One region of the Methylobacterium flocculans genome, then DNA from elsewhere that is predicted to be linked to it. Evidence: riboswitches for the same ligand, from Rfam matches in the RefSeq annotation. Region 1 holds a riboswitch; the other holds the start of a gene.
The links. A riboswitch is a leader RNA that binds a small molecule or an ion and turns the genes downstream of it on or off. The one in region 1 is predicted to bind cobalamin.

Region 1 (4,204 bases):
AAGACCCGGCAGAGCCCGGCGACGATCAGCGACTTGCCGACATCCGAGCCGGTGCCCTGGATCATGATGGCGCGGGTCATGCGGCGGGATCCGCTCATGTCAGGGCCGCGACGGCGGGGATGCCGAGCAGGCGGGATCGGCGGCGCGCGCAGCGCGACGGAAATCCAGGATGGCGGCCCCGTAGGTCTCGACGACTTCCGAGAACGGCGCCCGCTCCGCCGTGAACAGGACGGCGCGATGCTGGAAGAGCTGGCCGGGAATCGCGAGGTCGCCGCAGGAGGAGGCCGAGGGGGAAGCCTGGTCCCAGCCCTTCGGCAGCGGATGCCAGAGAAACCGGGCATCGATAGTCTGGCGCGTCGTGCCGAGGGCCTGCACGGCCCGGCCGAACGGCGTGTCCGTCGTCTCGAGGAGGCGGTTCATCTCGGGCGTCAGACGCTCGGGGACATACCAGTTCTCCGCCTCCGACAGCACGTGATCGCCGCAGGCGAGCCGGACCTGCCTGTACTTCAGGATCGCGTCGGGGCCGACGCTCAGGCGCTGGCGCGTCTCCTGGGAGGCCGGCTTGTCCACCGCGCGCTGCAGGTGTGCCGCGAGGCGGGGCGTCGCCGCCATGCCGTGGTCGGCGCACCACGCCTCCAGCGTCGCCGTGGCGGAACGGCTGGCGAGCAGCCGGGCATTCAGCCCCTCCATCACCGCCAGCACCTCCACCCGGCCGAGATAGGTGTCGGGCCAAGGCGCTGCGGTTTGGGCACGCGCGGACGGGTTTCCCATCAGGGCCAGGAGGGTCACGGCCAGGATCGCGACCGCCCGCATCAGAACTCGATCCCCACCTGCGCCTTCACCCCGGCGGCGAAGTGGTGCTTCACCGATGCCATCTCGGTGACGAGGTCGGCGGCCTCGATCAGCGCCGGCTTGGCGTTGCGGCCGGTGACGATGACGTGGAGGTCGGGGCGCCGGGCCCGGAACGCCGCCACCACCGCGTCGATGGCGAGGTAATCGTAGCGCAGGGCGATGTTGAGCTCGTCCAGCACCACGAGGCGGATCGTCGGATCGGCCATGAGGTCGAGGGCTTTCGCCCAGGCGTGCTCGGCGGCGGCGATGTCGCGGGCCTTGTCCTGGGTCTCCCAGGTGAAGCCCTCGCCCAGGGTATGCCAGTCGATCCGGTCGCCGAAAGCCTGGAGCGCATGCTTCTCGCCGGTGTCCCAGGCGCCCTTGATGAACTGGACCACCCCGACGCGCCAGCCATGGCCGAGCGCCCGCAGCATCAGCCCGAGGGCCGCCGTGGTCTTGCCCTTGCCGGGGCCGGTGTTGACGATGAGGAGGCCCTTCTCGATGGTCTTGCCCGCCACCTCGGCGTCCTGCACGGCCTTGCGCTTCTCCATCTTCTCCCGGTGACGGTCGGCCTCGGCATCGCTCATGGGGTGGCTCCGGGTTGGGGTTTCACGAACATCGGCAGGCCCGCCACCATGAAGACCACGCGGTCGGCGCGGGCCGCGAGGCGCTGGTGCAGACGCCCGGCGGCATCGCGAAAACGGCGGGCGAGGGCATTCTCCGGCACGATGCCGAGGCCGACCTCGCTGCCCACCAGCACCACCGGGCCGGGGGCCGCCGCACAGGCCGCGATCAGCGCGTCGGTGGCGGCGTCCACTGCGGCCTCGGACAGAATGAGGTTGGTCAGCCACAGGGTCAGGCAATCGACCAGCACCGGGCCGGACGCGGAGGCGACGGCCTCCGGCAGGTCGATGGGCACGTCCCGGGTGATCCAGTCGCCGGAGCGGCGCTCCCGGTGAAGGGCGATGCGCGCGCGCATCTCGTCGTCCCAGGCCTGCGCCGTGGCGAGATAGAGCCAGGGCGCAGGGCAGGCCTCGATCAGCCCCTCGGCGTGGACGCTCTTGCCCGAGCGCGCGCCGCCGAGCACCAGGGTCAGTCGGGGAGGCAGTTGCGGCATGCGCCTCCTGTGCCCGAGATCGCCCCCTCCGGTCAAAGGCGGGAAACCCCGCATCGCCGCGTTGTCAGCGAACCGGCAACCGCGTAGAAGCACAGGCTGGACGGTGCCCCGGCGACGGGGTGAAAAGGGAATGCGGTGAGGGGGCGACCCTGAAACCGCGGCTGCCCCCGCAACTGTGAGCGGAGACGGGACTGCCATCGGCCACTGGAGCGATCCGGGAAGGCGGCAGGACCAGCGACCCGCGAGCCAGGAGACCTGCCGTCCAGAGGGGACTTGTCGTCCCTCCCGCTCGATCGCGGCCGCCGGCGGGGCGGCCAGGAGATAAACCGATGTCGACCAACACCCTCGTCCTCACCGGCACCCGCACCAACGAGCGCCTCGGCGCCGTGCTCGTGGCCGCCTTCCTCGGCCTCGGCCTCGTGTTCATGGCGGGCTTCGCCCCCGCGATGGCGCTGCACAACGCGGCCCACGATTTCCGGCACAGCCAGAACTTCCCCTGCCACTGAGCGCCTCCGCTTAAGGCAGACACCCCCATGATCATCCGGCTCGTGTCGGCGGCCCTGGTCGCCGGCTTCCTCGCGGCCGTCGTCGCGACGGGCCTGCAGCTCGCGCTCACCTCGCCGCTCATCATCGCGGCCGAGCGCTTCGAGACGCAGGCGTCCCTCGCGCCCGACCAGACCTTCGGCGCGCCCGACCAGACCTTCGGTGCGCCCGAACTCGTGTCGCCCACCGCCCTGATCGTGCGCGTCCATGGCGGTCACGATCACGGCACCCGGGACCCCGCGGTCAGCGGCGGCGAGACGGCGCCCGACTGGCAGCCCGGCCCCGGCCTGCCGCGCATGGCCTTCACCGGGCTCTCCACCCTGGTGGGGGGCGTCGGCTACGCGCTGCTGCTCGGTGCCGTCCTGCTCGCGTGCAACCGCGAGCCCAGCCCGGAGACGGGCCTGCGCTTCGCCATCGGGGGCTTTCTCGCGGTCGCGCTGGCGCCCGCCCTCGGCCTCGCGCCGGAGCTTCCCGGCATGGAGGCCGCGCCGCTGGCCGACCGCCAGTTCTGGTGGGTGATGACGGCCGCCGCCACCGCCATGGGGCTCTACCTCATCGCGATCCGCCGGGCGCCGATCGCCATCGCGGGCGGCCTCGTGCTCCTCGTGGCGCCGCACCTCGCCGGCGCGCCGGAGACGAGCCACGCCGCCTCGAACCTGCCGGCGGCCTATGCGGCGCAGTTCGCCGCCCGCTCGCTCGGCATCGCCTTCGTGTTCTGGGCCGTGATCGGGCTGGCCTATGGCTGGGCCTGGGGGCTGTTCGGGCGGGACAGGCCGGCGCATGGCTGAGCCTGCACCCGAGCCCGTCACCCTCTACGTCTGCGCCACCTGCCGGGCCGCCGGCGACACCGCGGAGCCGCGTGCCGGCGCCCGCCTGCTCGCCGCCCTCCAGGACGCCGTCGGCGCGGGCGGCCATGCCGGCATCACGGTCGCGGGCGTCGAATGCCTCTCGGTCTGCAAGCGGCCCTGCACCGTGGCGGTCGCCTCGCAAGGCCGCTGGACCTACGTCTACGGCGACCTCGACGCCGCCGAGTCGGCCCGCACCATCCTGGAGGGCGTCGGCCTCTATGCCAGCACGCCGGACGGGATCGTGCCCTGGAAGGCGAGGCCGCAGGAATTCCGCAAGGGCGTCGTCGCCCGCATCCCGCCCTTTCCGCCGCTCGCGGCGCCCTGCCTCCCGGACGCCGCCGAATGACCCTCGTCGCGAAGATCCCCTGCACCATCGTCACCGGCTTCCTCGGGGCCGGCAAGACCACGCTGGTGCGCCACCTCGTCGAGAACGCGAACGGCCGGCGCCTCGCCATCATCGTCAACGAGTTCGGCGATATCGGCTTCGACGGCTCGTTCCTGGCCGCCTGCGGCATCGAGGGCTGCGGCGACGAGGACATCGTCGAACTCGCCAACGGCTGCATCTGCTGCACGGTGGCCGACGATTTCGTGCCGGCCCTGAACAAGCTCCTCGACCGGGCCGACCCGCCCGAGCACATCCTCATCGAGACCTCGGGCCTCGCGCTCCCGAAGCCCCTGGTCCAGGCCTTCCAGTGGCCGGCGATTCGCTCGCGGGTGACGGTGGACGGTGTGGTCGCCGTCATCGACGGCCCCGCCGTGGCGGCCGGCTTCTTCGCCGACGACCCGGCCGCCTCGGCTGCCCAGCGCGCGGAGGATACGAGCGTCGACCACGACAACCCGCTGGAGGAGGTCTTCGAGGACCAGC
Region 2 (4,204 bases), 910 kb from region 1:
CGGCACCAGCGGCCACGCGCCCCTGGAAGCGGCGGCGGCGCTCGGCCTCGACGTCATCGTCCTCGATCATCACGGCGCGCCGGAGCACCTGCCCTCCGCCCGCGCGCTGGTGAACCCGAACCGCCTCGACGACCTCTCCGGCCTCGGCCATCTCTGCGCGGCGGGCGTCGTCTTCCTGACCCTGGTCGCCCTCAACCGGCGCCTGCGCGGGGACGGCCTCCCGCCGGACCGGCTTCCCGACCTGACGCAATCCCTCGACCTCGTGGCGCTCGCCACCGTCGCCGACGTGGTCCCGCTGACGGGGCTGAACCGCGCCTTCGTGGTGCAGGGTCTCAAGGTGATGCGGGGACGGGGGCGCCTGGGGCTGGCCGCACTCCTCGACGCCGCCTCCCTGGCCGAGCCGCCGGAAGCCTGGCACCTCGGATATCTCCTCGGCCCCCGCATCAACGCCGGCGGGCGCATCGGCGATGCGGGCCTGGGCGCCCGGCTGCTCACCACCGGGGACGCGGCGGAGGCTGCGCGCATCGCCGCCGAGCTGGACCGGCTGAACCGGGAGCGTCAGGCGATCGAGGCCCTGGCGGTCGCCGCGGCCGAAGCGGAGATGGACCACGCGCTCGGCCTCGACCCGGATTGCCCCGTCCTGGTCACGGCCTCGGCCGACTGGCACCCCGGCGTCGTCGGCCTGATCGCAGCCCGCCTGAAGGAGCGCTTCGGCCGCCCGGCCTTCGCCTTCGCCATCCGGCCCGACGGCACCGCCACGGGTTCCGGCCGCTCGATCTCCGGAGCCGATCTCGGCCATGCCGTGCGCGGCGCGGTGGAGGCCGGCTTGGCCCTGAAGGGGGGCGGGCACGCCATGGCGGCGGGCGTGACCCTGCCGGGACCCGACGTGGCGCGCTTTCGCGATCACCTGCGCGAAGCCCTGGCCTCGACGGTGGCGCAGGCGCGCGCCGTCGAGGCCCTGCTGGTGGACGGCACCGTGAATGCCGGCGGCGTCACCGCCGAGCGCGTCCGGATGATCCAGCGCGCAGGGCCCTACGGTGCCGCCGCCCCGGAGCCGACCTTCGTGCTGCCCCGCCACCGCATCGTGGATGCGGGCATCGTCGGCAATGGACACGTGCGGGCGCGGCTGCGCAGCCGCGACGGTCAGGCCATCGGCGCCATCGCCTTCCGGGCGGCGCAGGGCCCGCTCGGCCAGGCGATCCTCTCGGGGATCGGGCGCGAACTCCACGTCGCCGGAACCCTGTCCGTGGACAGCTGGCGAGGCGCCGAGCGGGCGCAGGTGCGGATCTGCGATCTCGCGCATTTCGACTGAGGGACGCGGTTGACTCGTGCCCGAGCCGTCATCATAAGGACGGCGCGCCGCTGAGAAGCGGCCGGTTTGGGGGAATGTCCCGAGCGGCAAAGGGGGCGGACTGTAAATCCGCTGCGTAAGCTTCGTAGGTTCGAGTCCTACTTCCCCCACCAAACGTTTCGAGATGGCGAGCACCTCCTTCGCGTCTCACTGTCGACGACCATCGCGTAAGGTCATCGATGCGGGTGTAGCTCAATGGTAGAGCAGCAGCCTTCCAAGCTGAATACCCGGGTTCGATTCCCGGTACCCGCTCCACTCCTCTCTCACGGATCCGTTCTCAGGCCGCGCCGGCTGCACTGGTAGCTGCCGTTCTGACGCAACGCGATCGAGCTCAGCGCCGAAGACGCGGTGGGAACGACATTGTCGTCTTCGCCGTGCAGCACCCGCGTCGGGACGGTGATGACCCGGACATCCTCGGTCTGATCGGTCCCGGAAAACGCCTCGATGCCCGCGTCATGGGCGTTGACGCTGCCGGTCATGCCCCGTCGCCACCAGGTCTGGATCACGCCGGGCACCGCCTGTGCGCCGTCGCGATGGAAGCCGTAGGGCCGGTCGGGACGACGCGGAAGAAGGACGAGCGGCCTCCGGGAGTTGACGACGAGCGGGCGCCGCCTGTGGTCCTGCGGGGGAGGGCGCCCGACCGGGGTATCGACGCTTCCGGCAGCGGATTGACTCCACCGGCGGCACATGGAAACGTCGAACCGTCAAGGTTCTTGCGGTCCGGTACCGCGAGCTAAGAGGGAATTCGGTCGAGCCCGTGCGGGCGATGCCGAAGCTGCCCCCGCAACTGTGAGCGGTGAGCCGCTGCCGAACAGGGTCACTGGTGCTCGTCACCGGGAAGGCCGGGCAGGGGCGTCGATCCGCGAGCCAGGAGACCTGCCTTGGCCTAGAACGTCTCTCGGGCGGGGTGCTCCGGTGGGTCGCATGATCGGTGCCGCCCGATGCGTCGGGGCGGTACGGCGCGTGCCGCTCGGCCTGACACCAGCCAAAGCTCTTGGATCGTGTCGATGCGCCTGCGCGAAAACCTCGATACCAGCGGGACGCCCGGATCCGATCCGGCTCCGGAGGAGTCCGGTCGGACCACGTTCTGGTTGCACGGCAAGGCTTGGAAACGTAATAACGTTTCATCCCCTCCCTGGTCCGGGGCCGTCTCGCCGTCATGCGCGCTCCGCGCGGGGCGGGAGGCCGGCTCACCGCCGTCGCATCCGAGCCTGTCGATGTCCTTCCAAAACGGCTTGCGCCTAAGCGTCGCCCTGGCCGCCCTGGCCCTGCCCGGGGCGGCGCTCGCGGAGGACGCGGCCGTGACCCTGGAGACCCTCACCGTGGAGGGAACCGGCATCGGCCTGAACGTCCCGGAGGGGGCGATCGGTCTGATCGGCCCGACGCCCGGATTCAGTGCGGCCCGCGCCGTGAGCAGTACGAAGACCGACACACCCCAGCGCGACGTCCCCCAGGTCGTTACGGTGGCGTCGCGCGAGGTCATCACCGACCTTGCCGCCACGCGGGTCGACCGGGTGTTCAACTATACGCCCGGCGTCTCCCAGCAGAACAATTTCGGGGGCCTGACGGTGTTCAGCTACGCCGTGCGCGGCGTGACCACCTCGGAGATCTTCAAGAACGGCTTCGCGATCAATCGCGGCTCGCCGCCGCCGCCGGACACCCAGAACGTCGAGCGCATCGAGGTGCTCAAGGGCGCGGGCGGGGCCCTGTTCGGGCGCAGCGATCCCGGCGGCGTGGTCAACATCATCACCAAGCAGCCCACCGCCGAACGCTTCGTGGAGATGGGTGGGCTCTGGGGCTCGTTCGAGCAGTTTCGCGGCACGGTGGATGCCGGCGGCGCCCTCAACGAGGACAAGACGCTTCAGTACCGCTTCAACTTCGCCGGGGGGCACCAGTACAGCTTCCGGGATTTCGTGGACGGCGACCGGCTGTTCGTGGCCCCCGCCCTCAGCTGGCAGATCACACCCGACACCAAGCTCACCGTCGAGACCGAGTTCGTGCGCAACCGCATCGTCTTCGACCGGGGCGTGATCGCCATCAACCGGCAGCTCGGGTTCCTGCCGATCTCGCGCTTCCTCGGCGAGCCGGGCCAGAGCACCGAGCAGACCTCCAACACCCTGCAGGTCCGCCTGGAGCACCGCTTCGACGCCGACTGGCAGATGCGCCTCGGAGCGCATTTCAACACGGGTACCCTGGAGGGGGAATCCGCCGAGATCCGCGCGATCGCGGCCGACAACCGGACGGTGTCCCGTGACCGGAATTATCGCGATTACAGTTGGGATACGGCGATCGGCCAGGCGGAGGTGGTCGGTCGGTTCGCGACCGGGGATCTCGGCCACACCCTGCTCCTCGGCTTCGAGCGCGAGAGCACCGACAGCCGCACGATCTACGACCGCTCGAACTTTCGACAGAATCCGTTCTCCATCGACATCTACGAGCCGCGCTACGGGCAGGCTCTCCCGCCGCTCACCATTCGGCGGGCCAACCTGGAGCGCGTCACCAACACGGCGTTCTACGCGCAGGACCAGATCGCCCTCAGCCCCGAATGGAAGGCGCTGCTGGGCGTCCGGTTCGACGCCTTCGAGCAGTCCTTCCGCGAGCGCGTCACGCGCAGCGACGTCGAGCAGACGCGGGTGGCGGCAACCCCGCGCGCCGGCCTCGTGTACCAGCCGCTGCCCGAACTCGCCCTCTACACCAATGTCGGCACGAGCTTCCGGCCGAACATCGGCCCCGATGCTGCGGCGGCCTCGCGCGGGGTGCCGTTCGCGCCCGAAACCGGCATCGGCTACGAGGTCGGCGCCAAGCTCGACCTTTACGGCGGGGCGCTGAGCCTGACGGGAGCGGCCTTCCATA

Region 2: it holds a riboswitch for cobalamin, as region 1 does, so the genes downstream of both, OF380_RS01290 (TonB-dependent siderophore receptor) here and OF380_RS05370 (CbtB domain-containing protein) in region 1, are expected to answer to the same signal.

What each region holds. Positions count from the first base shown of each region.
Region 1 covers NZ_CP107532.1:1,177,778-1,181,981, forward strand. Annotated here, with positions in the region: gene OF380_RS05350 (cobyric acid synthase) at 1-80, opposite strand, end outside; gene OF380_RS05355 (hypothetical protein) at 100-813, opposite strand; gene cobO (cob(I)yrinic acid a,c-diamide adenosyltransferase) at 813-1,418, opposite strand; gene cobU (bifunctional adenosylcobinamide kinase/adenosylcobinamide-phosphate guanylyltransferase) at 1,415-1,948, opposite strand; cobalamin riboswitch at 2,033-2,225, shown strand; gene OF380_RS05370 (CbtB domain-containing protein) at 2,278-2,454, shown strand; gene OF380_RS05375 (CbtA family protein) at 2,482-3,279, shown strand; gene OF380_RS05380 (DUF1636 domain-containing protein) at 3,272-3,685, shown strand; gene cobW (cobalamin biosynthesis protein CobW) at 3,682-4,204, shown strand, end outside.
Region 2 covers NZ_CP107532.1:272,291-276,494, reverse strand. Annotated here, with positions in the region: gene recJ (single-stranded-DNA-specific exonuclease RecJ) at 1-1,312, shown strand, start outside; tRNA gene OF380_RS01305 (tRNA-Tyr) at 1,381-1,464, shown strand; tRNA gene OF380_RS01300 (tRNA-Gly) at 1,533-1,606, shown strand; gene OF380_RS01295 (alpha/beta fold hydrolase) at 1,615-1,857, opposite strand; cobalamin riboswitch at 2,042-2,249, shown strand; gene OF380_RS01290 (TonB-dependent siderophore receptor) at 2,569-4,204, shown strand, end outside.